4 regions of the Thermicanus aegyptius DSM 12793 genome follow, and region 4 is predicted to be linked to each of the others. Evidence: riboswitches for the same ligand, from Rfam matches in the RefSeq annotation. Region 4 holds a riboswitch; each other region holds the start of a gene.

Region 1 (7,708 bases), 1.8 Mb from region 4:
AGGCGAATTCGCCTTTCCAGTTTGAACATCTCGTTTTCCAATTCCGAACGATGCACAACCGTTTTTAAAACGGGATCTTTCTTCCGGCCCTTTCCATGGATCGCTACCAAATCAAAGTGCTGTGCCAGGTTCGGGATGTCTTCCAGTTGAATTTTCAATGCTTCAATTCTGGATTTCCACAGATTGTAGGACAGCAACCAGGATTCGACCAAACCGTAAGGGGTCGTTTGTGTCATTCCCTCCTCCCCCATCCTTGCTGCCGTATGCTTCCCTCCACTCGAAAACGCGAATCGTGACGTATCCTTCCTTCCAAAAAGCAAAATTGACTTTCTTCGCGGCCGCGAATCGGCTCGAACAAATGGCCGTGGTGAGGCAAAACGCCAAGGCTCATCGTCATCCCTCCTTTCCGTAATCAGGGACTTCGGAGGTAAAATCAACTGAAGCCGAAACGGAGGGTCCCTGTCAGACGTTTACCGTCACCAAAAAACCGTTTTTCTCCAAACCTGCTTAGGAAGGGCTTGAGCGGAAATGCGGGGCAGGCCTGTCCACTTTGATGCGATTCTTCTTCATTCCTCATCACCTCCCTTCTGATTCAGCACCATTTTACAGGTGAAAAAGAAGCCAATGACTTGGCTTCTGCTGAATCCTGCATATGCTTTTTAACGCTTCCTTCTTCGCTCCCACCTCCATTTTCGCTGATTAAGGTGAACATATCGAATTTCGATAAACGTGATGCAAAGCGTCAGTCCCACAATCATCCATACAATGACCCAGGCACACAACTTCCCATCCAACACAGATCCCGTAAGCGCTCCCTTCCAGTCAACCGAAAATCCCAAGCAAAATAGGTCAAACGATCCAGTCTGTATTTTTTATGATACGGGACTCGACAAAATATGGAAGGATGATTTTTTCGTCATCCCCCTTGAATTGGGCCTCTCCTTTAAAACAGCCCTTTTCGTTTCGCGATTTGCGCCGCTTCCTGGCCCGAGGTGGCCCCCAATTTCTTCATGATATGTCGAATATGGGTTCTGACGGTGTTCGTTGATATTTGCAGATATTCGGCAATGCCGGATCGGGTATATCCCTGGGCCAGTAATTGAAGAATTTCTTTTTCCATGGATGTGATCCGTTGCTGCAATTCACTTTGTCTCAGCCGGTGCAATTCCCCCAGGATCACGCCCGCCACTTCTTCCGGGATCACCGTCACGTTTTGATGGGCCTGACGGATCGCTTCCGGAAGTTTTTCATATTTCGTCTTTGGGATATAATTGACGGCCCCGGCGGTGAAGGCATCCAGAATCACTTCACTTTCTTCCACGGAAGTCAGCATCATCATTTTGACAGCCGGTTTTTGTCGCAACATGTCCAAAGCCGCATCCAGCCCGTCGTACTTTCCGGGAGTCAGCACGATATCTATAAGAACGACATCCACTTCCGTCTGTTGGAAGATCGAAAGGGCTTCTTCCTTGGTTGCCGCGGCATGCACCAGACAAAAATCCGGTTGTTTCCCCAAATACGCGGCCAAAGCGTGTTGCCACACCGGATCATCCTCCACGAGCAAAATTCTGATTTTCTCCAAACCCGTTCACCTCCTATTCAACACTCGGGATTAGACCTGTTTTTCGGCTTTGGAAAAAAGAGCGTCACCGTCGTGCCTTCGTTTAAAACACTTTCAACCTCAATAAACCCCTCATGTTTTTGCATGACGTTGTAGCAAAATGACAATCCCAATCCAAAATTTCCGGATTCCTTCTTGGTCGAATAAAACGGTTCCATCACATGCGGCAAATCTTCCGGTGAAATACCTACCCCGTTGTCCATGACTTCCACAATGACGTGTTTTTGCGTCTCATAAAGAGAAAGGTACAGCCTCCCCCTTTCTTCCATCGCCTCCATCGCGTTGGTGAAAAGATTTTTCAATACTTCCCGGATCAACACTTCGTCACAAAACACCGAAGTGTTTCCCGTCGAATCTACGATTACCTGAAATTGTTTCTGTTCCAAATAAGGCCGGATATGCGACAGGCTCATTTGGATGATGTCTTCCAGGTTGCACCATCGTTTTTTCACTTCGTCGTCCCGAAGTTGGCTTTGAATGCGGGAAACCAACGTAAGCAAATGTTCCGAAGAATCCAAAATGGCGCGGCCATATTGCTGGATTTCCGTTTGGTGGTTGGCTGCGGCAGCGGATTGAATCAGTTCTGCCATGATTTTAATCTTCCCCATCTCATTTTTTATTGCATGGTTGATGATGGACGTTCCCGCTGTTGTCGCCCGAAGAGCATGATGCAAACTGTTTTTTTCAAACCGAAAGCGGACACCGAGAATGCCATGCTTGGACAACAGCAAAAAAGTGAAAAACATCACTCCGATCACCACGGGCGCATATCTCCAGATTTCGGGCCACCCGGGAAAGAAAGCCTCCGTCGTATAGAGGGCTGTCGCCTGAAACACCACGGGCGGAATCACCAAAATATTCGTATGCATTCGGTCCCGCCTGAACCAACCGTTTTTTTCGATTCTCGTACTGTACAGCAAAAGAAGCGTTCCGATGATGAAATATGGAACGCACCAAACGAAATACATCCGGTAATCCGGCTGAATGTCCGGAGCAAAGGGAGTGATCCAAAACATGACGGGAATCGGTAAAAATAATAGGAAGGAGATGACTTTTTTGATTCTCTCCCGAAACAATTCAGAGTAACAAATCGCGAACATCAGGAAACAATAAGGGGTTCCCACCAGATTCAGAAAGGAACCCGCCAAATGGATTTTGAACAAGATCAGCTCCAAAGCGTTTGTGCCAATCTGAAAATGATGCAAATACGGCAATATGTTTTCCGTAATGGTTAGGGAAAGTGCTCCGCCGCCGGCGACAAAAAGCGTAAGCGAGATCCACCTGGCCGCTTCATATTTGGGATTGGTAATGAGCAATATGGCAGCCAACGTCCATAATACAATAAGAACTAATACCATACCATCATCCTTCCCCCTTTCACGAAACGTCTTATTCCTTCAACAACTATACTAAGCGATATCAAGTAGTATATGACCTTGTTTTACTGGTGCTCGCAGCGCTGAACAATACGATTATCAGCTTTATGAAGGCATCGTTGAAATGAATGAAACCTATTCTGCACTCTGAGAAGGGAACGAAGTGCAAACCTCGTAAAAGCAGCAGTGTCCCAGAGCAAACCTGGCAATACTTAACAACGCAGTGTACTTTTATGCGTAAGATTGTCAATGATTAACAAGCGTCTTAAAGTCGTGGAAGAAGGATCGTACCAAGAAGTTAGATGAAGTCCTCGGTGCGAAATTGTAAAGAATGTACTGATGTGTGGCGAAGAATTCAGTACATACGCCAAACCTAAGTTGTAAATAAAGACAAAAAAGACACGTACCCAAGAGGTAGTGCCTAGCTGTCATTACAATAGGGTAACCCGGCGATCATTGCATTGATAGCAATGCATTAGACCCGTGGCTTTGCGCCCCTGTCTTTCGAACAGGTTTGCCATTTTTCCTATTTTGTTCGACATTTTTATAGGATTATTTTACCATGAAGAAACATAAAAATGAAATTGATAAATAGTACATCCAGATAGTTTCATAGTAGGTTGACATTGTTACCGTAACGATAAGTATTATAGAAAATTTTTTACCTGGTGCCCCCTGAAAAATTCCGGGGTTTCGAATAACAAATAAAAGGAATTCAGCACCTTGATCCGGGAAAAGGTTATTGTCCAGACAACCAAACCCCTATCGAGGTGAATGACTGAATTCCTATGTATCATGAATTCAACATTCGCCTCGAAAATCCTGTTTGAGGTGAATGAAATGTTAAAGCTTCGCGAAGATCAACTCACACTCTGGGATGCGATTCTACCGGAACCGTTCCGTTCTTTACCGGAGGAGCTTGCCAAAATCGATGCTTTGTTGGATGATCCCGCCTTTATGAAGCCATTCATCGAAAAACATCCTTCTCAGCGTGGGCGGCCAACCATTCCGGCAGAAACGTATCTGCGTTTGATGGTTCTCAAATTTCGCTACAACCTGGGATATGAGACGTTGGTTAAAGAAGTGGGCGACAGCATCACGTGGGGAAGATTTTGCCGCATTGCCATCGATGCGAACATGCCCGATGCCAGTACGCTGATCAAAGCCCGTAAGCGCTATGGTGACGACATGATCGAGCAACTCAATGAAGCCTTGCTCCTAAAGCTGCAAGAGAAAGAACTTCTGAAAACCAGAAAGATTCGGATCGATACCACCGTCGTGGAATCTGACGTCCATCATCCCACCGATGCGACCCCTGCTTAGGATGGCGTTAACGTTATCACGCGGTTGGTCAACCGGATTCGTAAAGTCGCTTCTCAAGCGGTTCAAGGGTTTCAAGACCGCACGCTGAGGTCAAAAAGAAATTTTGTCCATCGCCAAGCTGCTTCGCCGTCGAACTCGGCAAACTTGGAACGAAATCAATACCATTACCGAGAGAGCGACCCACATCTCGGAGAGCGTCTGCGATCAAGCCCAGGAAGTGGCGAAAAACATAAGCGAAAAAAGCAAGGCGGCCGCTCAAGCACTCAAGACGAAGCTGTGTGATGCGATAGATCTGACACGCAAGCTGATCGCCCAAGCCCAAGAAGTGGTCGCCGGCAATCGGGTCATTCCCGATCGGATAATCAGCTTCTTCGATCCGGAAGCTCGCCCGATCAAAAAAGGCAAGCTGTCGAAAACCGTGGAATTCGGCTACAAACTGTGGATCGACGAAAATGAGGATGGTTTGATCACGGGCTATGAACTGTACCAAGGGAATCCATCGGAGGATGATCTTCTGGTACCAGCCGTGGAGAAACACATCGCCCGATTCGGGAAAGCACCGAACGCCATCGCGACGGACCGGGGATTCGGAAGCCGAAAGAATGAAACTGCGATTCAAGGGCTTGGTGTTCAGCGTGTGAGTATTCCGGCCAAAGGTAAGAAGAGCAAGGCCCGAACCGAACATAAAAAGCAGTTATGGTTTCAGGACCTGCAACGCTTCCGTGCTGCGGGCGAAGCAAAAATTAGTTTGCTCAAACGCAAGTACGGATTGAATCGCAGCCGGTACAGGGGCTTTTTCGGCTCAAAATCATGGATCGGCCTAGGGATTTTGACTCATAACCTCGTAAGAGCGGTTCAAATGGTCAAGTAAGGAACAGCAACAGGAACAAACTGGTAATCCCCCCTGTAAAAATTCAAGCGAGGGAAGAGCTCTTCTCAAAATCCGATTTTTTCAGGGGACACTAATTAACTTAACTCACAGCCTCTCTTACTTTCTCTATGGTCATGCGTTCTAAAAACCTGGAGAATTTTTCTTTCTTTTTCCCATTTTGCCGGAACAACTCGATGAGTTTGCGTACGACTGGAACCAGCTGTTGCTCCGTTAACCCCGAAAGGAACAATACACCTAGCGTCGGTTTCAGCGATTTGCCGTCGCCGCCGACATAAATATCGTAGGTGTCTCTCATTTTGACGATCCCAATATCTTTTAATAAAGGCTCGCTCGTGCCTAACGCGCAGCCGGCATACCCGATTTTCAGAGGACTCGGCACTTCATGGCCGGAAATCGCTTCATCCAGCGATCGCGCCACATCCAAACCGGCGTCTTCTGCGCCGCGGCAAAAATTACAAGCAATAAGGCTCTTCGTTACAAATCCTGCGGGGTGGATTTGCAAACCCGCTTCCTTCAGTTTTTCTTTGATTTCCTCTGCTCTTGCTTCGTCCACTTCGACATATAGCTGCTTGAATGCGGTTAATTCGATTTTGGCGTTTTCCCCAACCGTGGCCCCTAGAGCAGCTAAATGCTCCGGTTTAAATAAGGTTCCCCCGACTTCAAATCCGGGAGTGACCGCGAACTTCACAAAGCCCATTTCCCTCAACCTCCCCATGAAAAACAAGATTTTTACACCTTTACTCGCTGTAACCGCAATGCGTTCAATACGACAGAAACAGAGCTTAGCGCCATTGCCGCTCCGGCCACCCACGGAACGAGAAAACCCGCGGCGGCGACAGGGATGCCAAGCGAATTGTAGGCGAGCGCCCAGAACAAGTTTTGTTTGATGTTCGTCATCGTTTTGCGACTCATGTAGATCGCATCGGGAATGCTGTTCAGGTCGCCGCGCATTAAGGTAACGTCCGCCGCTTCCATCGCCACATCCGTTCCGGTGCCGATGGCCATCCCGATGTCGGCTGTCGCCAGTGCGGGCGCATCGTTGATCCCGTCGCCCACCATCGCCACCTTTTTGCCCTGAGACTGCAGTTTCTTCACTTCCTCCGCTTTCCCTTCCGGTAACACTTCCGCCAGAACATGGTCGATGCCGACCTGCCGCGCAATCGCCCGCGCCGTTCGTTCATTGTCTCCCGTTATCATGATGACTTCGATGCCCATTTGTTTTAAACGCGATACCGCTACCCGCGACGTTTCCTTAATCGTATCGGCCACTGCAACGATTCCGGCATATCGGCGGTCGATGGCGATCAGCATCGCGGTCTTTCCCGCTTCCTCCAATTGCTCCATCGTCGCCAACGCCTGATCCACCGACACCTCATATTTGGCCATCAGTTTGCGGGTACCCGCGAGAACTTCCCTCCCTTCCACGACGGCACGGATCCCGTAACCGGGAATCGCCTCGAATTCGTCAGCCTTAGGCAGTTCGATCCCTTTGGCGACAATGCCCGATACGATCGCCTCGGCAAGGGGATGTTCGGAAGGTTTCTCCGCGGCGCCGACCAAACGCAAAAATGCGGTCTCATCCGGAATCTCGGAGATCACGTCCGTCAATTCAGGCTTGCCTTTTGTAATCGTGCCGGTTTTATCCAAAACGATGGTATCGATGCGATGCGTCAATTCCAGGTGCTCGCCGCCTTTGAACAATATGCCGAGTTCAGCCGAGCGGCCCGATCCCGCCATAATGGATGTGGGGGTCGCCAGACCGAGCGCACAAGGACAGGCAATGACAAGGACGGCGATTGCCTTTTGCAAAGCGCCCGCAAAATCGCCGGGAGCAGCCCAAAAATACCAGATCAGGAACGTCAGAAGCGCGATGCCGACGACAATCGGAACAAATATGCCCGAGATGACGTCAGCCACCCGCTGGATCGGCGCCTTGGAACCTTGCGCCTCTTCCACGACCTTTATGATTTGTGCCAGAGCCGTTTCTTTGCCGACTTTTGTCGCTCTTATTTTGAGAATTCCGTTTTTATTAACGGTCGCGCCAATTACGGTATCTCCCGCGCTTTTTTCCACTGGAATGCTTTCCCCGGTCAACATCGACTCATCCACCGAGGAGTTGCCTTCCAGAACTTCCCCGTCAACCGGTACTTTCTCTCCCGGTTTGACAAGCACGATGTCCCCTACAACCACTTCTTCTACAGGGACACGGATTTCTTGGCCGTTTCGTATCACCAGCGCAGTTTTTGCGCGCAAACCCATCAACTTTTTGATCGCTTCGGACGTACGCCCCTTGGCAAGAGCTTCAAAGAGTTTCCCGAGGACGATCAGGGTAATTAAAATGGCACTCGTTTCGTAATACATGGCCGGGGCATGATGTCGCTCGGCCATATTGGCCCATTGCGCAGTCAGAAACAAGCTGTAAAAATAAGCGGCCGATGTGCCGAGTGCGACAAGCACATCCATATTGGCGCTTTTGTTGCGCAACGCTTTGTAAGC
Region 2 (7,708 bases), 2.3 Mb from region 4:
TAAAGAACGGATCTCCCTCTTCAGCTCGGCGATCTCGCCCTTTATCTCTCCAAAGCCTTGCTCCAGTTTTGCCACTTCGTTCTTCAGACCGGCGATCTCTCCCTTCATCTCTTCAAAGCCTTGCTCTAGCCTGGCCACTCTGCCGTTCAATTGATGGAGATCCATCGCCATCGCTTCCTGCCTGGCGCCTTGGACATCGAGCCGCTCCATAATGGCATTGAACATCACTTTGATCTCGTCCACGCAGCCTCCCCCCTTTCCTCCATTTTCTCCGAAACCGATGGAAAAATCCAGCTCTAGGTTGTATTCTTCCCGGTGCGCTTCGTTAAATCGATACCCGTATGGCGGGTTCCCATAGGACGTAACCAAAAATGGGGGAAAAACTAAAAAACCATGCCGCTATAGGCGAATATCCACCTGCCGTTCCGGGGGAGCGACCCAGATCTTAAGGGAGTTCATCTGCTCCAAGTATCCTTCCACCTTGCCGGGGGTGTAGCGGTGAACCGGTTTCCGGGGGGTGGCGGCAATCTCCGCTCCTCCCAGCCTCCAGTCGATGGCAAGCGTTCCGGGGATCCCTTCCATCTTCACGCTCCCGACACGGGGGATGAAGGTAAGTTGAGCCGGAAGGGGTGCAGGGAATGTCTTGTCCCGGGCGATGGCGACGATCGCATCCTCATGACGCTCGATGGAGCGGAGGCGGATCCCTTCCTCGGCGCGGCGAGCGATCCCCGCCATCACTCCCTCTCTCCCCCGTTCCACCACTTCCTGCAAGAAGGCTTCCCGGTTCTTATGCCCCATGTCGGCCCAGGCCCCGCTCTGATCGATGAGAACCGCAGGGGGAGTCCGGCGGATCTCCATCCGGGCAGGTGTCTGACGTATGGCGAGTTCCGCTCTCGGCTGGGTAATCTCCTGCACAGGTTTCCGAATTTGGAGCCCTAGACGGGCAAAGGTCTGATCCATCTGCAGGCGGAGGAGATTCATCGTTACCCTCCTCTCATCATGCTCCTCTTATCGATAAAAAAGTGGGATAAAGCAAAACAATCATCTACCATGAAGGCAAGATCGGCTCAAAGGATCATCGGATCGCCGTTCATCGCTTTGAGCTCCGTTCCCTTGAAAAGGGAAGAAATTCATGCCGGATATCGCCAGCCGTCTTCCGCCGTTCATCGCTTTGAGCCCCGTTCCCTTGAAAAAGGGCAAAGGGTAAGCCATCGGCATGTCTAGCCCATGGGCAGAGGCTTCTGCGTTGCAAGCCTAACGAAAGGCTTCATTCAACTAAGAAAACCCGAGTGAAGAATGCCCGAATGAAGCCAAAAAACCAAGACCTAAACCCCATTACCGCAAGAAATCCATCAGCGTAGGCTGCATGATGCGGGCTCCCGCACCCAGAGCGGCCCGGTGAACGTTCTCCTGCATATTCAGATGAATAATCAACTGGGCCAGATCGGCATCTTCTTCCTTCGATAAAAGTTCCGTCGTATTCTGGATCTGCGCGTCGAGGCGGTTTTGGATCATATCGAGGCGATTCATATTCGCCCCCAGACCGGAGTGGATCTTAAGAAAATGGTTCTCATGCTCCTGCAGATTCCCCAATAAAGCCCCCACATCCCCGTTGTTATCCAACGCATTGACCACCGCATCGAGGAACTGGAAGACGTTCCGACCACTCGTATCCTGAAAACCGAAGAGTTCCACCCCGGGGATATTGAGATCCATGGAGATGCCTTTCCCTAATTCTACCGGAATCCGTTCCGCATTCGTGGTCTGAAGGGCACCATTGTCATAAGGCTTTTTCAGCGTATCGCTGCCGGCGAAGATGTACCGCCCGGCGATGCTGGTGTTGGCGATGCTGCCCAGCTGTTCCTTGATCTGCTCCATCTCCCGGGCGATCGCCTCCCTGGCCTGAGGATCCATCGCCCCGTTCGCCCCCTGAACCATCTTCTCCCGGATGGTCTTAAAAAGGTTATCCGCCTCCTGCAGGACGGCATCCGTCGTCTGAATCCAGTTGTTTGCCGTGTCAAGGTTCCGTTTATATTGGTTCAGCACCTTGATCTGGGAGTTATAGGCGATGCTGCGGACGGCGATGACCGGATCCTCCGATGGTTTGGAGACTTTCTTCCCTGAGGATAGCTGCTCCTGAAGACGGTCCAAGCGGTTCATGGAGTTGTTCAGATTGAGAAGAAAACGATTGGCCAACATGTTTTGGGTGACACGCAACGCCCTCACCTCACGTCATTATGATTCGATTGCGAAAGATTGAATCGGCTGTGGACTCCCATTATCTGCCCACGATCCCCATGCCGTTTATGATCTTATCCAGCACCTGATCCATGACGGTGATGGAGCGGGCGGCCGCTTCATAGGCATGCTGGTATTTGATCATTTCGGTCATTTCATCATCAATGGAGACCCCTGAGACGGACTGTCTCCGATTCTCCACCTGGGTAACCAAACTCTGTTTTACCTCCAGGAGGTTGTTCGCCCCCTGGGCATCAATCCCCAGCTTCCCGATGATGGCACTGTAATAACCGTCGATGGTGGTGGAGTTGGGAAAGCCTGTGGTGATCACCTTGTTCTTCAGATCGGCGATGGCCTGTGCGGTGCGCCCATCGGCCGATCCCGTGGCGGGTCGGCCTGCAGCGGCGATCAAGTCGCTATCGGCGACGATCAGGGGGTTTACCATGAGATCATCCGCTCCGCTCGGATTATACCCATTGGGATTGTTTACCGGGTCATAGTTTCCTGGATTGAGCGCCGTAAAATCAACGGCAGAGAGATCCTTATTCGGAAGCGAATCATACCAGCTCTTGCTGATGAAAAAAGGAAGCTGCCTGCCGTTCGCCAGATTTCCGCTCTGGATATCTTCCAGATTGGTTCCGTTCATGTGGAGGGCATTGAGTTCTCCTGCGAAGACGGAGGAGAGGGTGTTAAATTGGTTGAGCAAATCCGGGATGATTCCGGTTAGCTTTCCTGTCCCATCATCGACTCCCCTGGCTTCCAGTGTCTCCTGGAAGCTTCCGAATTGAGGCGTGAAAGGAGCCCCGCCCAGGGTCACATCATAGAATCCGGTCGCCGGATTTTGCGTCGCTTCCAGGGGAACGGTCGTCAACCCATCGACGAGGGTTTGACCACCGGCAATCTTCACTTGGATCATTCCATTCTGAATGTCGGAAACTTGCACATCCACCAGCTTGGACAATTCATCGAGGAGAAGATCCCTCTGGTCCCGCAGGTCGTTGGTGGTATATCCATGGGGCGCGATGCGGGCGATCTGGGCATTAACATCCCGGATGCGGGTGGCGATGGAGTTCACTTGGTTCGTCTTCACCAAAACCACCTGGTTCAGATCGGACTGGTAATCCTTCAAGGATTGGGCGATATGGCCGAAGGCATCCACCACTCCCTTCGCATAGCCCACCACTTCTTCCCGCACCTCACCGGACTCTGCGGAGGCGGTGAGATCCTGCCAGGCGCCCCAGAGACGATCCAGCGCCTTCTGAAGTCCGATCTCCTGGGTATCGGTTCCTTCCTGAAGAACCACTTCGAGCTTGCCGTAGGTGGCTGCCCTCGATTCGTAGAAGCCCAGATAACGATTTTCGTTCCGAAATTGACGGTCCAGGAATTGATCCCGGAGGCGGGTAATCTGCGCTACATCCACCCCCGTACCCATCTGGGCGGCTGTGCGGCTGTTAAACATACCCGGGTAGGGGAAAGGGCGAGAAGCAACCATGTCCACCCGCTGCCGGGAAAAACCGGGGGTGTTGGCATTGGCGATGTTATGGCCGGTGGTATCGAGGGCGGTCTGCTGGGCAAAGAGCCCCCTTTTTCCGATCTCTAATCCTCCAAAAGTAGAACGCATCGTTTCTCCTCCTTAAATCCGGGTGTCGAAGAAGCTGCGGGGAGAAGAGCTCTTCTCCCCTTCTTCTGAAGGGTGGTTGCTATAGACTTTGCTATCCTCCTGATCGGTGAGGAGGGAGAAGGCCATGTTCACATAATCCAAAGATTCCCGAATCAGGATCTGGTTGATTTCATTTTGGCGCTGAAGCTGTTGGCTTCTTTCATTTAAGAGTTTCTGAAGCTCCTGAAAGCGTCCTTTTAGGCAGGGATCCTCCATCCGGTCGGTAAGGGCGGATAGGGTCAGAGATTCCGGCGGAAGGTTCCAAGCGAACGCCAATTCTTCCGCCGCTTTTTCCCGCTCCCTTTCCAGTTTGCTGAGGAGATTTATCTTCTGGGTTTCCAAGTGAACAATCTCCGATAACCGGGAGATCTCCCCCCGGATGAGCACCTCCTTCTTCTCCTCCTCCAAAGGAAGGAGCTCCTCCTGAAGTTTGGCCATCTGCTCCAGGAGTAAAAGGAGGCCCTTCTGCATGGTGATCACTCTTTCCTTTTCGTCGTCCATGCTCCCCCTCCTTTATTTTCCTCTCCACCAAGCGAGGAGTCTATCCGCCAATTGCTGGGCCGAAACGGTATAGGTTCCAGCCTCCACCTCTTTCTTTAACGCTTCGATCTTCTTTTGGCGGGCAGGGTCTACGCCTTCCAGGGTCTCGCTGAATCGCTCCAGAGATTCAGGGGAGATCTCCAGTTGATCTTTCGGAGCAAGGGAAGGCTTCGCTTCATTTCCCTTCACCGTCGGCTTTGAGTAAGGATGGGTTTGTCCAAAAGGGTTAATGCCGTCAATCTTCATGCTCGTACCCCCGTTTCCGAAATACCCGATTCTATGGTCATCTTTACTCTTTGATTCGCGATCTTATGAATTCCTCTCATGGCGAGATCGGGAGAAAAAAAGCTAAAAAAGAAAAACCGATCCCCCGCTATTAGGAGTATCGGCTAAATGCTCCGTTCTCATTAATTCCTCTTACTTTTTTTTCTTGGATTCCAAAGTTTTAAGTTTTTCCTCCAGGAGATAAAAGCCTGTCCCGTTCCTCCTCCGTCTTTCTTCCTCTTCCACTTCAGCGAAGCTCTTCCGAATCTCCGCGGAAAGCTTCTGACGGCAACTCTCGCAGATCCTCCCCTCGGTGATGAGGTTTTCTCCGCAGCTTTCACAGGGATAGGCGAGATGAGGAAAATCTGCGGTGGATAGGCGCCCGGCCCGGATAAACTCCGTGATTTGCTTCACAGTTACGTTCGTCGCTTCGCTCACCTCATAAATGTTTCGCTGGCGATTCTCCGACTTCCGGACGTATTCATAGACCCGTTTAAACTCTTCCTCCACTTCCCGGTAACAATCGGGGCAGACGCTGCGGGCTCCGCGTACAAATAGTTTCCCGCAACGAGGGCAATTGTCCAAGGCGTTTAAACTCATCTTCCTCCCCTCTCTCCAGAACAAAAGGAGCTTCACCTTTTGCTTCCTGCCAAGCCCTAGGCTAACGTTCTCCTTCTCCATACTTTTATTATACCCGAGAAGAGAGAGTTTGTCTCTTCTATTCTTCCTTATTCCTTTCGCAAGGTTCATATTCGCTGATGAGGTACCGAAATAGAGCCGCCTGTACCTCACGAATCGACCGAGCATTCATTTTTATCAGGATTTTGCTGATGTGGTTCTTCACCGTATGAGGGGAAATGTTAAAGAGTTCACCGATTTTTTCATTGGAAAAACCAAACAGACAGATGGCGTAAAGAAGATCCCTCTCCCTTTCGGTAAGGGCATAGGCGGTGATAAATTTCTGCAGCGGGTGAATATGCGATGGTTGCAGGGACTCATCTCGTTTCAATTCCTCGAAGAGTAATTCCGTAAGCGCTCTTCTCATTTCACTTCTCCTTTCCCAAAATCCACAAAGCGTCTCTCTCCATTTCTTCCTACAACCGGATGGCACGAAAAACATAAAAAAGGGGACGTGTTTAACGTCACCCTTGTTTCTTCAAAGAAAATAGAAATACAGGTGACAGGTAGCTGGCTGGCATCGTTCCTCCGAACATTAGCCCCTCTAGCTTTGCGACCTCTCCTTTCAGAGAGTGTGCCTTTTTCTGCCTATGTTTGTTTTTATTCCCTAATATTCTACAATCTTCGCCAAACTTTTCCCTCTTATACTTATTGTATAAGCTGCCCACACAATTGCAATAGTACAAGTGGACTAATTTTCCATCCGAAAGAGGCATCGTTGGCTCGTTATGTACAGGTCTTAAGAACTAGCATGGCATGAAGAAGTTCAGAACAGGCATGGGAGATTCAGGAAGATCACGAGAAGGGAGTCGAAACGGTACAATCGCTTCTCGGATGATTTTGTCGAAAATGAAGGACGAACTTGGAAAAATCAAGGAGGTTTTTGAACCGAGGGGGGCTATGAGGGGAGGAGTGATGCATGAGAGACGCCTCTAGGCTCGAAATGGGGTAAGGATGTAAACTTCCTCCCATCCCCCTTCACGGAGAACACGGCTGCACTCATTCACGGTACTTCCGGTGGTATATACATCGTCAATTAAAAGGATTTTATTCCCCGCATGGGGGATTTCCTCCTTCATTCCGAAGGCGCCTTCCAGTGCATGGAGACGTGCCTGACGGGTCTGACGGCTCTGTTTCCGGGTAGGGTGGTGGCGTTCGAGGAGATCGTAAACCGGCAGGTTCGCCCTCTTCCCCAGGCCCTTCGCCAATTGTTCCGCCTGGTTAAAGGTTCTTTGCTGCAGCCGGTCTTCATAGAGAGGAACGAAGGTAATGGCTTCGATCGATCGGTGGGAGTAATGGCGGCGGTAGGTTTGGTAAAGAAGATGGATCAGCCCTTCCACAAGCTGTTCCCTGCCCTTATATTTATAAGCATAGAGCCATTCTTTTCCCTTAAAGGAGTAGTGGAGGGCACTCCGATTCATGATAAAGTAGGTTTCTTCTCTTTCCTCGCAATCGCGGCACATCTCTTTCCCAGGGGAGAATCTGAAGGTCTCTTTTTTCTCCCTGCCGCATACGAGGCAGACCGGTTCAACGATGGGAAGAAGATGGCGAAGGCAAGCGGGGCAAAGATCATTCCATGGAGGCGGCGAAAGAGCAGGAGTCTCCCGCGGGATGGTTCGTCCGCAGAGCAAGCATTGTTTCTGCTTTGTAAAGAGGAGCGTGGCGACGATTTTTCTTGCGTCGAATTTCATCCCGATCACCTCCATGAGGAATACACATGATCCATTGCTCCCCGCTAGATTTCACGTTGAGGCGAAAGCTCGGAACCGATCCGGTTCTTTCCACCGATTTTTCTCGTAAGGGGAGAGGGGGCGGCCGTCTCCTCCTTGCTCATTGAGGCAGGAGATTTCTGCCGCACTTCGGTCGAAACGGCTGCGTTTGGCCCTCCTAAGGGGTAGAAACGGGGTCGACGAAAGCTCGTCAATCACCACCATATCAAACGGCCAACTGCGTTTGGCCCTCCTAATGGGTAGAAACTTCGTCGTGGAAGCTGCATTTCACTTGATAGGTGCCGTCACTCCCTTTTCCCACCCTATATTTCCCATTTGAAGGGCATTGGGGAGCCTCTTTGAGATAGCCTTCATCCACCAATTTGCTTAAGACAATTTCCCCATTCTCCATAATCTTCGTGGCATCTTGCTTATGGTCGATCAGGTAAAGTTCCAGTTGGGCTTCCGCCCCTTTCTTTGTATTGTCGCATATCGCTTTTTCCGCCCTTTCCGTTGATTTGGTATAGTTGGGGACGGCAACGGCCAGGATCAGGGATAAAAGAAAGATGACGATTAAAATTTCAATTAATGTAAACCCCTCTTCACGGCGAGGGGAAGT
Region 3 (7,708 bases), 950 kb from region 4:
GGAAAAAAGAGTGGAAGATCTCTCCCCCTTTATCAAGGAAAGGGGAAAATTGGGACTAACCAAAGACGGCATGTTGATGCTCTATACGGGTTCGGAGATCGATCCACAGGTGATCGAAACCTTCTTCCGGATCGACGTAAAACGAATGGAATCCAGCCTTCCCCAGGAGGAAGTAAAACTCTTGCGTCAAGGAATCCCGGTTCACTCTCTGGCTGAATTTAACAGCATCCTATCCACCTATGGCGAGTATGCCCTCTATCGGAACGAGACGGACCCTGTGGAAAATTAAGGTGTATAATTCGGCAGGATCATTGGAACAATAAACCTGTAAACGACCACTATAAGAAAGAGAAAGGAGAATGGAGATGGCAGAAAAAGATCGTTTCGCCAATGAGAATGCGGCCGATGCGGCAAAGGATACGGTGGAAACAGCATCTGAGGCGGCCCAGAATGCCGCAGATGCGGCGGGAGATGCGGCTGAGGCCTTGGCCCGCGGTGCCGGCAGGACCGCCGGCACCGCAAACAATGCGGCGACCGATGCCTTCGATTTAGAAGACGAAGAATTTTAATCTCCAATAGAGGATTTGGGGTGGACTCACCCTACACCAAATAAGGACCATGCCGAAGAAGGCATGGTTCTTTTTATATTATGCGAAAATTAAAGAATATTTTATTTAGATAAAGCAGATTTTAAACGATTCGACCTCATCCCTATGATAGCATTAATGTTAAGCCTGCACTTCAAAGGATGCAGGATGAAAGAGTGATCAAAACAATGAGGGGAGGAGAAGAAGATCACGGAGGGAAAGAAACGGAAAACGTTGGGGAAGAGAGGGATTTCGCTCTTCCTCCTCATCATGATGCTCCTAGGGTTGATGCCATCCCTGGCAGGAGCGCAAGGAGGTGATACGGAAAAACCCTATTGGTGGGAGGAATTGGCCTTTGTCTGGCCGGCCACATCGGAAGGATCGCTGGTTTACGATCCGATTTCGAACAGGGTTATCGCGCTGTTTCATGAAGGTGGAGAGGCTCGTAACGATATTACCTATGCATGGGACGGAACGGAATGGACGAATTTAGGCTATGTTAAACCGGATGGTGATCTGAGCAACGCCAGGCTGGTTTACTCCCCAAAAGCGGGGAAGATCCTGTTATATGGAGGAAAGACAAAATGGTACGGGACCCCACCTGAAACCGAATCGGCCATATGGCAGATGGATGAGCAGGGGTGGACCGAGGTCGCTCGAAGTGTATACTCCCCGATCCCCCCTGCCCGATATGATGAAGCGGTGGCCACCGATCCGTCTGGAGGACTCCTCCTGTTTGGCGGAATACGTAGTGATACATTCCTAGACGAAACCTGGGTCTGGGATCCGGAGACTCAGATGTGGACGAATAAAACCGATCCCGGAGGGAAGAACCCGCCAGCCCGGACTGTCGCTTCCATGGTTTACGATCCGGAGAACGGGAATGTGCTTCTCTTTGGTGGATTTAGTACAAAACAGTATTGGTATAGTCCATATGAGAATCCCTTGGGGGACACCTGGCTGTGGGACGGAAATGGATGGCAGAACGTGACCGGCGAGGTTTATGGTCCATCTCCCCGGGCCGGTGCCGCCATGTCGTATGATCCGAAGAGCGGAAAAATCTATCTCTTTGGCGGAGAAGACAGTAACGGCAATTTTCTCAACGATCTATGGGCATGGGATGGTAAGGAGCGGACTTGGACCCTTGTTGCGGAGAACGTAAGAGACCTAACAGGAAGAGCGGAAGCCTTCTTTACCGAGGGTCCTGACGGCAACCTGCTTTTGTTTGGCGGAAAATATTCTCTTAACGATCTATGGAAGTACGATAGTGTCTCCGATTTGTGGGAAGAGATCGACCCTCCTTCCCCTTCTCCCCGATCTTCTGCAGCAATGGCCACTGATGAAAAGAACGGCCAGGTTCTCCTCTTTGGAGGAACCGAAGATTATTGGGAAACAATGGGGGATACCTGGGCATGGAATGGAGTAGAATGGATTAAGAAGAGACCTTCCACTTCCCCATCTCCACGCCATTCAGCCGCTATGGCCTTCAACGGAAGGGACGTCCTTTTGTTCGGTGGGTACAATTACGATAGCGTTGAAGATATCGAACATTATTACGACGATACCTGGATTTGGGATGGGGAAGATTGGCGAAAGATAGACACTCAACCGGGTGCTACCCCTCCTGGCCGCTACAGTGCGGCGATGGCTTATAATCCCCTAACAGGGCAGGTGGTCATGTTTGGAGGCAATGGAGAGATTGATACCCTGGGAGACACTTGGGTCTGGAACGGTGAAGCATGGAACCGGGTCGATCCACGGGAAGGGGACCCTTCCCCTAGATATGGCGCCTCCCTCGCTTTTGACGGGAAGAAGATCCTCCTCTTCGGGGGATTTACGAAAGCTGGTTTAACCTCCAACGAGACCTGGCTCTTCGATGGGGATAAGTGGACAAAAGTGGAGACCACTCCAGAAAAAACCCCATCCGCGCGTTATGGGGCGACCCTCGCCTACGATCCCTTTACGGGAAAGACTTTCCTCTTTGGAGGATTTGGTGAGAATGAACAGGTATTAAACGATCTATGGATGTGGGACCCGGAGAAGAGGGAATGGACAAGTCTATATCCCGGAGACGGCAGCGTTCCGACCATCATTCCCGCCTTCACAAGCCCAAATCCTTCTCCCCGGGTAGGAGCCGGCATGGCCTACTCACCGGCAAACCAAAGTTTTCTTCTCTTTGGAGGAGAGGGATGGAATCCGCAGGAAGAGTGGGTGGTTTACCAAGACACATGGCTTCTCCATCGTTCCAATTGGCTGAAGCTGGCCGGATTAACCCTTTCCGCGGCGAAAGATACCTTAGAAACCGGTGAATCGACCACCATAACCGGCCAGGTCTACGGGAAGGACGGCCTGGGACTTGCCCATATCCCCGTCACCTTGGAAGTGTACGGAGGCGGTGGATTCGGGAGTCCACCTGCGGTGGTGAAGGATGTCTACACCGATGCCGCAGGGAATTACACCCTCACCTACACGGCTCCGGAGAACATCCCAGGGAGTCAAGGCACCGTTACAATGACCGCACGGATCCCCGGAACGGAATTCAACGCGGAAAAGAGCTTTACCATCATCAAGCGTGAGGCTCCCCCCGCCCCGAATCCGGGATCGGGTAGTTCCGGAAACCGGGATATCACGCCCCCAACGGGCAGCATCCTCATCAATGGGGGAGAGGAAAGCACCTCCACCTGCCGGGTCACCCTGACCCTGACGGCGACCGACTGGGGAACCGGGGTGAAGGAGATGCGTTTCTCCAATGATGGGGAGCATTGGACCGAGTGGGAGCCTTATTCCCACACCAAGGCCTACACCTTACCTCCCGGTCCGGGATTGAAAAAGGTGTATGTCCGGTTCCGGGATGGTGCGGGAAATGTGAGCCCTGCATATTCCGACGAGATTCTCTCTCAGGGCGCCTGCTGCCGGACGAAGCCGGAAAAGCCGCCCCAGTTTACCGATATCTCCGGACATTGGGCTGAAAAAGAGATCAACCAAGGGGCGGCGGAGGGAATCGTTACCGGCTATACCGACGGGACATTCCAACCGGACCGCTCCATCACCCGGGCGGAATTCGTCCTCATGTTGGCCAATGCCTTCTGCCTGCCGGAGGGATCGAAGGAACTTCCCTTTACGGACCTGAATCAGATTCCCGAGTGGACAAAGGATGCTCTGACCCGTGCCTATGGGGCGGGCTGGATCGAAGGGTATCCCGATCTCACCTTCCGACCGGATCGAAGCATCACCCGCAGTGAGATGGCGGCCATCCTCGTTCGTGCGCTGAAGCTTGTTCCCGGCACGGAAGGCGATCTCACAAGATTCTCCGATCATGCGGAAATACCGGGATGGGCGAAGGATTACCTCTTCACCACCTGGTCCAACGGACTCATGAACGGGAGAGGCGATAGGCTGCTCGCCCCGAACGGAAAAACCACCCGTGCCGAGACCGTCGTCTTCCTGCTCCGGGCATTGAATCTAGGAGAAAAACAATAAGCGCAATCTTGCTCTCATCCTCATGGAAAGAAGCCGAAAGGCTTCTTTTTTTTAAGGAGGCGATCGATGAATCGAATAAGGCCTGCCCATGATCGATGAAACCTGAAAGGAAGCGTATGAGTTGGGATGGATTTGAGGAACTGGTTTGGATGAGAATGACCGGATTCCGTAATCTCATTTCATATGCAGGTAATGAACGGGCAGCCTGGGCCGTTGGGCAAAGAAAAAGCAAGCTCCCTCATGGGAACCTGCTTTTTGGCGATAGAGTCTTTTCATCTTACGCTGCCGACTTATTTGGTCGTGGTGGTGTCGGGTGATGCGTTAATCACCACGATTTGGCCGACCGGCACCCAGTCCACCTTCGCGCCTAATGCATTGGCCAGGAAGCGGGCGGGGACAAGGGTTCGTCCCTGTATAATGCTCGCTGGCACATCGAGAGAGATCTCTTGTCCATTCACGAGCGCCACATTGCTTCCGATGGGAAGCTGAACCGTTTTATCCCCTTTACTTACCGTGACCGTCCTCGTCTCCGCATCCCACTTCACGTCTGCGCCCAGGGCTTCAGCGATGGCGCGGAACGGAACGAGGGTCCGGCCATCTTTAATGATGGGGGGAACCTCGAACGCGGGTTGTACCCCGTTGACGAAGGCCTTCACGCCTTTATTCTGTATTTTTCGTATAGTTCTCCCAGTTTTTCATACTCGTCCAGATTTTGATACACCTCTTGAACGACGGATAATTGGACATCACGCGCTTTCTTCGATTCGCCCATCTTCTCATAAATTTCCCGCAGCTGTTTCTTCAATTTGGTCTGTTCTTTTACTTGTGCCTGCAGCTCCAATTTGGCTCCCAACGCATCGGCGAAGGCAGAGAGTTGTTCTTTCGTCAGCGCCTCAAGTTGAAGTCGGGTTTGCGTCTGAACATTCTCTCCATAGGTATCCTCCGTAACGCTCGTTTGCCCATTTTCCCCAAGATATGCTTGGAGCTGGCTGAGCAATTCCTCCAAATCTACATCTTCCAGATTGAGCAGGTCTAAGATCACTTTCTCGGCCGGAGTTCCCTTCAGGTGGGTAAGGGCGTTTAAGAGGCCCTGGCGGGCATTTTCATTCGCTTCCTTCTCTTTTTTCTTCTTTTTTTCCTTATCCGTTCCATTCGTATCATTGGAGTTGCCATCATCCGATTGGTTTAACTCTTGGTTGGCATTTTCTTGATCCGGCTGATCTTCTTGATCGATTTCTCCTTGATCTCCCTCTTCGGTGTTCGACTGGTATGCGCTTTCGTCCCCCTTATTTTTCCCATCATCCATTGGGTTCGCCAGGGAGAACGCCCCTTTGGCCGGAGTGCTTGTCCCATACGGAGCCGCAAAGATCGAACTTGCGAGGATGAGAGAGAGCGCGACAAACAGCGACAACACCGACATCACTTTTTTACTCATTCACAATCCCTCCTTAACGAAATGTAAAAGGCGAAAATCGACGATTCTAAGCGGAAATCAGGCGATCGGTTCCAGGTTGCCCTTGATGCATTGAGGGGAGTTATGGATGAAAAAACCTATCCTGCCGGATAGGTTTTCATCCCTCTTATACCGGCAACTGGCTGGCATCGTCGTCAAGACCTTAGCCCCTGTAGCTTTGCGTCATCATCTTTCGATGATTTTGCCTTTGTCGAATCATCGCTTTACTTCATTATACGTTAGGTCGATGGAATATCATAGGGTATCTTTGGGTTCTTTCAAAAAAATGTCGCAAAGGGACAAAAAAGGCTCTCTTTCGCGCGAGAGCCTGCCTATAGGAATCACCGCTATATCATTTAATGCATCGAGGAGGAAATAGATCATCTTCATTTCTCATCGATCCGATAGACCTTACCGAAGGCTTGCCCGCATCTTACCGTTATATTCTCAGTTCAATCGATTTCTTACCGAGGTTAATAAACCTTTAACAGGCTTAACGATTCATAAAACAAAGATTCAATTCACAAAAAAAAGATGAACCTTTCAAACAAAAATTAAACTAAAGAAGGAATATTTAGAATAATACTTCAGATGGATGTGCTATGCTATATCTGTACAAATGCAAACCATTTTTCTTTCTACGACTCCCTTTTTCCTACAAAGCTCATATTCTCTCCGACAAACCAAAGGCGAGCCAACTATCCGTATTTTCAACAAGCCTTTGGTTTTGGCGAAACGGGCAGAGTCCTTTAAAGGAGGTGAGGAGCATGAAGACTCTGCCGAAGATCCGCCCGGTTCGATTCTTATATCGCAGGTGGCGATGTTGATATGAGCCTCTGCATGGGAAATATCGCTCTCATGGGATCCATTTTTCAATAGGAAGAAGGGATAGGAGGAAGAAAATGAAATTGAATATTTTTTGGAAAGGCCTGCTGGTTGCCTTGCTTACCGTGAGCCTGGCCGCCATGTACGGCATATCGGTGGCCAAAACCGAGGCGCAAGGGACGGCATTCGGCTCCCTCGCCGTAGGCGATTATGTTTCCCTTCAGACCTCGGATGGAAAGTGGGAGAAGTTTCGGATCTTCGACGTGAGTTCCAGACGGCTTCTCTATGAGGGAATACCTCCGGCGAATACTTGGTCCACCGCCCAGAACGCGGCGGATACCTTTGTGGGGGGGTTCCCCACCACATTGGTAGATCCTTCGGGAGAGAGCCTTCTCACCCTGGATGAAATCGTCACGGTGACGGAAGCGACCTACGCCTACGACAACACCGTGGGCGGGGTGGTCTATACCCCGAAAGGGACGTTATCCTCCACGTTGGTTCTTAAGGGGACCTCCTCCTACTGGACCGCCACCCCCTCAAACGGATCGAAGGCTTGGTATGTAGGTACCGACGGAAAGGTGATGGAGAAGATGAGCACCACCTCCTATGGGGTGCGTCCCGCCGTCACTTTGCAGAACGGGCTGGAAGTGGCGAGCGGTTCAGGAACTTCTGCCGATCCTTATTTACTCCGCCCCACCTACAATGATTCACCCGATCCGCCCGGCAATTTTTCTCCGGATTCCACCGTGTGGCAAAAGGAGAAACGCCCTCCCATCTCCTTTACGGTAAGTGACCCGAACGGAGACCGATTGAGGGCGTACCAGATCGTCTTGTCCGACGCGAAAATAAACCCGAGTATCTCATCGAAGACAGAGATCACAGGCGATTGGGCGAGCGGAAGTACCGTTCCCTATACGCTTGGACAAGACCTTAGCGACGGGACTCATTATCTCTATGTGCGGGTGAAGGACCAATGGGAAGCATGGGGAAATTGGACGGAACACGTCATCCGCGTGGATGCCACCGCTCCCGGGAAACCGACGGTTACCCCGTCCACGGCGGAATGGACGAAGGATCCGGTAACCGTCACGATTTCCGATGGATACGAGAACGGCAGCGGAGTGGAAAAGACGGAATACCGGATCGACAATGGCCCATGGACCACCTATTCCACGCCCTTCCAGGTAACGTCCGATGGGCTCCACACCATCGAAGCCCATACGGTGGACAAGGCAGGGAACGTGGGGGAGAGCGCCACGGCGACGGTGAAGGTGGATACCTCCGCACCAAGTGCGCCCACGTTCGTCAAATCGCCCGCCTCCGATTGGACCAATGCGCCGGAAGTAACCGTTACCCTGACGGA
Region 4 (7,708 bases):
TCTAAGAGCTTTCTCATAAAACTGCGATAACGGCGTGGATGATAGCGAAAGCGCTGAAGAGGGCGTTCATAAATCCTGCCAGGGAGAATCAACTCTTCGAAGCCGTCTTTCTCCTCCCCTCGTCCACCCGCTTCTCTCATAAGTCGCGTGCTCTTACCTCTCCCGTCCCCCACCCCATCGTGACGGTAAATCCTCTGAATCCTCCCCTCTTCCACCCAAAATTCTGCAGACCGTTCCTTCCCCTCCTGATCCAAATAGATTGCTTTCGGAATGATCCAGCGATTCAATTTCCCTTTTCCCCCTTCTTTCGTGCTTTTTTTCTGAACGGCGCATGCATCCTCCTCACAAACCGGAATACTAACCCGAATGGGCTCATAGAGAAGGGAACGCCTTTCCCAATTGTCGCCATCGCCGTTCCTCTGCCCGCTTCCCTTCATACCCCATCCAGAGAAAGAGAAAGAAGAGAAATAGCCCTACCCATTCACTATACAAATAGGAGAAGGTGAGGAGACGATAGGGTTCCGCCAACAGGTCCACCCATTCCAATACGAAAAAGGTAAAGGGGGTGAAAGAGTATACGAAGCGAAAGAAGAGGTAGATCACAAGGAGAAGGACCAAGAATAGAAGGAAAGGAACCTTTTCACAGCGATAATAACTGCGGGAAAAAGAACCCAACATATACGTGAGGAAGGCACTGACCACACCGATGATGAGAATCAGGATCTCATAGAGTGTAGCCCGAAAATCGGATACGGGAAGGAAAAGATGCAGAAAGGCAGGAAGGAAATGATCCTTTCCATTGATGAGGAGCGTATACGTTAGCGTGAGAATGGTTAAAAATCGCCACATAAGAACCTCCCCTCCTGTAACCATCTTATGAAGGGAAGAAAAAAAAAGAACCGTTCTGTCCCATTCGGAACCGGAACGGCCGTGTCAAGGCACACGTTAGATATATATAAGATAGGAGTGGAGAGAAACCATACTAACCATATTATACACCGTCATTTTAGTTTGTCAAGCCATTTTTCTAAACATTTGTACTTTTCCACGTCACTAAACGTATTTTTTCTCTTCATCGATGTAAGCGCATTCACATAAATGCCATTTTTCTTCAACCCAGAACTGTTGCTCCTCCATCACAAAAAGTGGATTAGAGTTCCTCCCAACGCTCCCGTTATTACAACAATCCACGGAGGAGTCTTCCAAAAAACAAGCAAAATAAACAGGATAGAAACTAGTGCAAAATCAACAGGTTTTTGAATGGAACTGGTCATCATGGGGTCATAAAGAGCGGCCAATAAGATGCCTACAACCGCTGCGTTAACACCGATCAGTGCCCCTTGGATATTCGGTTTTCTCCGAAGTGAATCCCAAAAAGGCATGATGCCGATCACAAGCAAGAAAGCCGGCAAAAAAATACCGATCGTAGCTACCGTTGCACCTAACCATCCCCCCATGATCGCTCCTAAATAAGCTGCGAATGTAAATAAGGGGCCGGGAACGGCTTGGGTGGCTCCATAACCGGCAAGAAATGCCTCTTCACTTAACCAACCTGTGGGCACCACTTCTCTCTCAAGTAACGGAAGGACAACATGACCGCCACCAAAGACCAAAGAACCCGCTCTATAAAAACTGTCGAACACGGCTACCCAATGAAAAGAACTTAAGCTCCGAATCAAAGGTAAGCCGAATAATAATCCAAAAAACAAAATAAGACTACTCACTGCGACATAACGTGGAATCGGAACTCGAATCTCAGGCAGTTCGGGAATTTTGTTCTCCTTATAAAGAAATAAGCCGATCAGTCCGGCCATCACAAGAATCACAATCTGACTCACCGCGGCTTGCCACAATAAGGTAATCGTGGTAGCCATGATCGCGATGGTTACCCTGTTTCGGTCAGGTGTCAGCTTTTGTCCCATTCCTAATAGAGCATGTGCAACGATGGCCACCGCAACCAACTTTAATCCATGAATCCATCCGGAATTGCCAATATCGAACGCTCGAAGTAAAAATGCGAAAAGGACCAAAGCAATCGCTGAGGGAAGGGTAAAACCAATCCAGGCTGCCACCCCACCCCATAATCCTGCACGCATCACGCCAATTCCAATTCCAACTTGGCTGCTGGCGGGACCAGGCAAGAATTGACATAGTGCAACTAAATCGGTATAACTGCGTTCATCCATCCACTTTCTTCGGCGAATATATTCATCGTAAAAATAACCAAGGTGAGCAATCGGCCCGCCGAACGAAGTTAACCCAAGTTTAGTGGAAACAGCCAGTACTTCCAGCAAAGGTTTCAACCGACTCATCGTTTTTCCTCTTTTTTGATTCACATCGCGTTTTTTTACGGCGCCATCCTTTCTCCATCTCAAATCCTATTTTAAAGCCAAAGTTGGTTCGTTACAAGTTACCGCCGCAGCTCAAGGTCCAACTCCCAAACCTGTCTTAGCGCCGACATGCAATTCAACCGCCAGAACACCGTACCCCCATGGAATGAACTAGACAATATCAACAAACGTTGGCGATGACGATCGATGGGTTTTCGGCGAGTGAAATCTCTTTCTGGGTAGACAATATCCGGATGACCGGCCTTTGCATATGAGAACTGATTTTGATCACAATCGCCTCTTCTCCGGTATACAACCGCACTTTGGTCCCCGGGGGATAGGAGGGGATGTTCTGAACAAAAGCATTTACAATCGCCATGGGGAAAGCCACTTCATTTTGTGCCATGATCATTTCAAGCGCCTCATGAGGAGGAATATTCAAGTTTGAAATCAGATTTTCATAATAGTCGCTAAGGCCACAAATCAGAGCGTATTCATGAATCTGCTTTTGGGACAGCCCCCGTGGATAACCGGTTCCATCAAGGCGTTCATGATGTTGATAAGCGATATGACCCGACAGGAGACTAAGCTCCCTCTCCTTACGGAGGATGGAAAAACCTGCTTCCGGATGCTCTTTTTCCTCCGACGTGACCACTTTGCCGATATCATGCAGCAAACACCCCACCGCAAGATCCTTCATTTTCAGTTGGTTGTAGCCAAGCGCTTTGGCAATTTGCAGAGACAATAGCGCCACATTCACTCCATGGGCATAAGGTCGAAGCTCCTCCGCCAGCGTGGAAGTGGGCATAGGCAACAAAACGGGCCTTCGCTGCACTTCGGCAAGCAACTCGGCCACACTCTTCAAGATCATCGGAATCGGGAGCGGCTTCATGGAGGCTGCCGCTTCGTAAGCCAGATGAACCGATTCCATCACATCCATCCAAGCCGGCATGTCAAGCATCTCTTCAAGGGTGATCCCTTTGGATATTGCATCTTCCACGACCAACGTAGAAATACCCATTTGAACCATCCGTTCCAAATATTTCGGATGAATCGAATGATTGGCGCCAAGCAAAAGCCGCCGCTTTGAATCAAAGATAGGTTGAGCCAATACCATCGATCGCTCGTCATACTGGTTAATAGGGATCAGTCTCACACAACATTCCTTCTTTCCTTCGTAAATCAAAAAACAAAATCCTATCCCGAAAAAGCCAGGATAGGCTGCATTATTTTCAGTCTATGCTTCTTCGGAAACCGGCTGCCATGGCTTAGTAGCTGTAGGCCCGTGGCTTTGCGTCCCTATTTTTCAATAGGTTTGCCTTTTTCGTAAGCGTTTTTTATAAGTCTTGAGACCTAGGTACAGAGTCACTCATAATATAATCAATTGGGGAGTACGATGTCAATATATGTCGAATTTCTTCCTAATGTTTTGATATTTTGAGGCTCATCATGGGGATTTCAGAATTTGGGACCTTAATTTCTTGAAAAAATAAGCCACCGCAAAAATTGCTGCTATCAGAATCCCGAAGAAAAGAAAATATTTCTTGATCGTATGATGATACTGCTCCCATTTGGGTCCAAACATTTTCCCCAAAGCGATAAACGTGTTTACCCATAGAAAAGCTCCGGTATAGGCGTACGCCATATACCTGTGAAAAGGAATGCGGGTAATTCCGGAGAAATATCCTGTCATATGCCGAATTCCGGGAATAAAATAGGCGATCATTAAAAACGGAATACCATAACGGCGAAACCATTCCGAGGTTTTTTCCAACCGTTCAGGCCCCATATGAATGCGCCACCCATGTTTTTCAAAAAACGGCCTGCCCAGTTTATACCCAATGAAATAGGATAAGGTGATCCCAACGGTCGTTCCGAGCCATGCCAGAAGGATGCTCAGGATCCAATTCAATTTCCCTTCAAAGACTAGAACGCCCGCATAACTCATCAGCAATTCTCCAGGCAGGGGAAGGGCGAGCAGCTCCAGCATCAACGCAAAAAACAAAACGATGTAACCATCATGTTGCAGATCAATGGATAGAAAGGACACGTTCGTCCCCCTTCCTCGTTTCTATCCAGATAGGATTTGCCTCTTTTATGGAAATATACCGAAACGCTCTTTTGATGATTTTTTCATCATCGCAGCAAAATTCGTCCGACGCAGAAAAAGCTCCCAATCCACGATCGAAATGGAATCGGGAGCTTTATGATGGTTTTTTGCACAGGATCACTTCACTATGAATTGACCCATCATCCCGGCATCCTCATGCTCTAAAATATGACAATGATACATAAAGATTCCTTCATATTGAAAGGTTGCAATCGCTTTTACCGTCTCTCCCGGTTGGACGAGTATCGTATCTTTCCAGCCGCGCTCATTTTCCGGAGGCATTTCACCATTCCGCTCCAGAACCTGAAATTGCACGCCGTGGGCATGAAACGGATGTGCCACCCCCATCATTCCACCCATCATCCCCATTCCCGCATTGGATATTTCCCAAATCTCCGTTGCGTTTAACGGCACTTCTTCATCAATCCTGGCGGGATCCATCTGTTTTCCATTAATGTTCACCATGCTTCCCATCCCCTGGAAAACAAATTTTCTTGTTCTCTGTGCGGTGGATGGGTCCGGTTTTGGAATCGTCGTGAGTCGTTCCGGAATCTCTACATCCTTCGCGGCCTTATCCGTAACCACAAATTTCATTACGCTTACATTACCGTCCAGCAACTCCATCCGCTCACCGGTTTTGAAACCGGAAAAGTCGACAATGATTTCCGCTCTCTCCGCAGGACTTAAGACGGCCTGGTTTAACTTTACCGGTTTCTCCAAAAAGCCCCCGTCAGAGGCGATTTGCCAAAAGGGGGTGTCGCCGGTAAATCGAAAATGATAAATACGGGCATTGGACCCGTTTAGAATCCTAAATCTTACCTTGCCCTTTGGAACCTCCAGATAAGGATTTATCGCTCCGTTGACCAAAATCGTATCCCCCTGAAATCCTTGCATGATATCCATCATACTTAGGTTATATGGCATCCCTCCGTTTTCGAATCGACGATCTTGAACCACCAAAGGAAAGTCGTTCACGCCATAATCCTTTGGGATGTTTAGTCGGTCGGAAACTTCATCCTCGATGTAAATTAATCCTGCCAAGCCTTTATATACTTGTTCCCCGGTATTATACATGGGATGAGGATGGAACCACAACGTCGCAGCCGGTTGATTTACGGTAAATTGAGCGGTCCATTCTTCGTTCGGCTGAATTCCATTGTGCGGTCCTCCGTCCATTTTTCCGGGAAGTTCGACACCATGCCAATGGACGGTTGTGATATCGTCCAACAAATTCTTCAAATGGATCGATACGTTTTCTCCCCGCCTCAACCGGATCACCGGACCCAGATAATCGCCGTTATACCCATAAGTTTCGGCTTTCATCCCATTTCCAAAATCCTTGACCGAGCGTCTCGCCGTGAGCTGAAACTCCCCCTTTTTCGGAGAAGGGTCTAGATCCTCCAGGAGGGGCGGTACCGGCAATGCTTTTTCGCTGTTGGAAGAAAAAAAGGCGCGATTAAGCCAGCTCGCAAAGGGAGCTTGGACAAAAAAGATCGCAGCGAGAATGAGTATAATTCCCAAAACAAGCCTCTTAACATTCACCTTGTTTTTCATCATAACCTCCAATGATTCTTGTCCGGGTGCCAGTAACAGGTTCTTCCTAATTGTAATGCATCGATCCTATTTTGTCGCATGAAAAGACTCTCTGTTTCGAAACAATCATGAAAGATAAAGAGTGTCCTGAAGCATCGATTTACATTCATCCAGCTAATTTTTCAACTTCTTCGGATCCTTTACTCGTATGGATACCACTTCTCCGCAATCCAGACAGACGGTGTAGATTTTCTCGGTGCCGAAACCAAGTTTTTTCTCCAAGGGGCGAAGATGGATAAAATCCGTTGCCTGCACTAACGAATTCCCGCCGCATTTTGGACAGTTCTTTTCAGAAGCGCCCATCCCCTATTCACCTCCTATTTCTATTTCCTCTTTACCTTTATCCATTATCCTCCTGGTTTTCCATGTTATTTTTCCAATTATTGTATCACAAATTTCGCAATCCGGTCTACTTCCGATCGGTCATTCGCCCGAAACCGATCAGATTCTCATTCGGCTTATGGTTGGCATCTTCCGTGATGGCGAAATAAGAGATGCTTGGAAGCCCTCTTCTACTTTGATCGCAATCCGTTCAAAGGGCTCTACACCGGGAGGAGTTAAGGAAGGGGGTAAGGATAGAATGTTTGAGGATACTAAGTTACAAAAAAGTATCTACTTGCGAATATAGAGTCTATCCTTCATAATAACTGTGTCACGTATTATAACGTGTTCCCCCAAATGCCTAAACCAACCGAGATTAACCCGATTTCACGGCAGTATCGGAATTTCCTTCCATCTTTGGCGATGCAGATGAAGAGGCACATGATCGCAGAGGCCCATCTCTTTCGCAAAGGTGGCCGGTTATCCAACTTCGATCATTTGTTCTATCCCGATGGAAGGACCACGGAAGGCCGGAGCGGTTGTTGGGCGGAGGGAGAATGCCCGGCTAAGGAGAGTGATCCATATGGAGTACCGCAGAATAACGACGATTCAAGATCCCTTGTTCAAACAAATGCACCAATTGATGCAAAACGTGTTCCCTCCTGAAGAGGTATTGGAATTCGAGCTTTGGAAAGAACCACTTGAAGATCCGGGAATTCGCGTCTTCGTTGCCGTACACGAAGGGAATGTGGTGGGCGCGACGGAGTACCGCTATTACGAAGATTTTAATGTCGCGATGACGGACTTCACCATCATCGGTCAAGCAGGACTAGGCATCGGCCGGTTTTTAGCCCAAAAGAGGTTGGAGGATTTGAACTCCTTAGCTGCAGCAAATGGAAAGCAGTTATATGGGATGTTTGCCGAAATCTATGATCCTTATCGGGTAGAGCATCATGAATTTGGGGGGATTAAGCCCATGGATCCATATGTTCGCCGTGAGGTGTTGTCTCATCTTGGTTATAAGCGGCTTGACTTCCCCTATGTCCATCCATCCTGGAAAAATGACGGAGAAGCTGTCTCCGGTCTCGATCTCTGTTTTCTTCCCACGGATGAGAACGTGAATGAACTGCCGGCGGATCTGATCGTGGATTTTTTGACACGTTATTATTCCGCACTATCAAACAAGCCACAGGTTTGGTATGAAATGATTGAAAATCTGGCAGCAAAAGATACCGTAGCGCTATTCCCCATTTAAAGAGGATTCCCCATAACGGGAGTACCTTTTAAAATTTTTAAAATGGAGAGAAAGAAAAAGGCCGATTCGTTGCGATCGGCCTTCTCTCGTCTCCGGCGG

Evidence for each region. Region 4 has a riboswitch for cyclic di-GMP ahead of THEAE_RS0104935 (HD-GYP domain-containing protein). Riboswitches for the same ligand answer to the same signal wherever they lie in the genome.
Region 1: another riboswitch for cyclic di-GMP. It lies ahead of THEAE_RS21130 (sensor histidine kinase); the one in region 4 lies ahead of THEAE_RS0104935 (HD-GYP domain-containing protein).
Region 2: another riboswitch for cyclic di-GMP. It lies ahead of THEAE_RS0117065 (response regulator transcription factor); the one in region 4 lies ahead of THEAE_RS0104935 (HD-GYP domain-containing protein).
Region 3: another riboswitch for cyclic di-GMP. It lies ahead of THEAE_RS0109995 (hypothetical protein); the one in region 4 lies ahead of THEAE_RS0104935 (HD-GYP domain-containing protein).

Annotation. Positions count from the first base shown of each region.
Region 1 covers NZ_KI783301.1:2,697,154-2,704,861, forward strand. Annotated here, with positions in the region: gene THEAE_RS0114270 (hypothetical protein) at 1-236, opposite strand, end outside; gene THEAE_RS23090 (hypothetical protein) at 233-391, opposite strand; gene THEAE_RS0114280 (response regulator transcription factor) at 944-1,582, opposite strand; gene THEAE_RS21130 (sensor histidine kinase) at 1,600-2,979, opposite strand; cyclic di-GMP riboswitch class I at 3,435-3,526, opposite strand; partial or broken gene THEAE_RS22200 (ISNCY family transposase) at 3,838-5,191, shown strand; gene THEAE_RS0114300 (NAD(P)/FAD-dependent oxidoreductase) at 5,292-5,909, opposite strand; gene THEAE_RS0114305 (heavy metal translocating P-type ATPase) at 5,942-7,708, opposite strand, start outside.
Region 2 covers NZ_KI783301.1:3,190,373-3,198,080, forward strand. Annotated here, with positions in the region: gene THEAE_RS0117025 (hypothetical protein) at 1-243, opposite strand, end outside; gene THEAE_RS21580 (DUF6470 family protein) at 400-981, opposite strand; gene flgL (flagellar hook-associated protein FlgL) at 1,336-2,217, opposite strand; gene flgK (flagellar hook-associated protein FlgK) at 2,279-3,859, opposite strand; gene flgN (flagellar export chaperone FlgN) at 3,872-4,399, opposite strand; gene flgM (flagellar biosynthesis anti-sigma factor FlgM) at 4,412-4,684, opposite strand; gene THEAE_RS0117060 (TIGR03826 family flagellar region protein) at 4,856-5,302, opposite strand; gene THEAE_RS0117065 (response regulator transcription factor) at 5,421-5,747, opposite strand; cyclic di-GMP riboswitch class I at 5,883-5,969, opposite strand; gene THEAE_RS21585 (ComF family protein) at 6,313-7,071, opposite strand; gene THEAE_RS21590 (competence type IV pilus major pilin ComGC) at 7,343-7,708, opposite strand, start outside.
Region 3 covers NZ_KI783301.1:1,879,644-1,887,351, reverse strand. Annotated here, with positions in the region: gene THEAE_RS22040 (BofC C-terminal domain-containing protein) at 1-289, shown strand, start outside; gene THEAE_RS0110010 (hypothetical protein) at 366-569, shown strand; gene THEAE_RS0110005 (Kelch repeat-containing protein) at 822-4,067, shown strand; gene THEAE_RS0110000 (copper amine oxidase N-terminal domain-containing protein) at 4,358-4,723, opposite strand; gene THEAE_RS0109995 (hypothetical protein) at 4,720-5,502, opposite strand; cyclic di-GMP riboswitch class I at 5,652-5,737, opposite strand; gene THEAE_RS0109980 (OmpL47-type beta-barrel domain-containing protein) at 6,423-7,708, shown strand, end outside.
Region 4 covers NZ_KI783301.1:926,160-933,867, reverse strand. Annotated here, with positions in the region: gene THEAE_RS0104955 (hypothetical protein) at 1-287, opposite strand, end outside; gene THEAE_RS0104950 (hypothetical protein) at 373-849, opposite strand; gene THEAE_RS0104940 (chromate transporter) at 1,137-2,312, opposite strand; gene THEAE_RS0104935 (HD-GYP domain-containing protein) at 2,512-3,486, opposite strand; cyclic di-GMP riboswitch class I at 3,577-3,660, opposite strand; gene THEAE_RS0104930 (DedA family protein) at 3,778-4,380, opposite strand; gene THEAE_RS0104925 (multicopper oxidase domain-containing protein) at 4,558-5,994, opposite strand; gene THEAE_RS0104920 (hypothetical protein) at 6,148-6,336, opposite strand; gene THEAE_RS0104915 (GNAT family N-acetyltransferase) at 6,938-7,609, shown strand.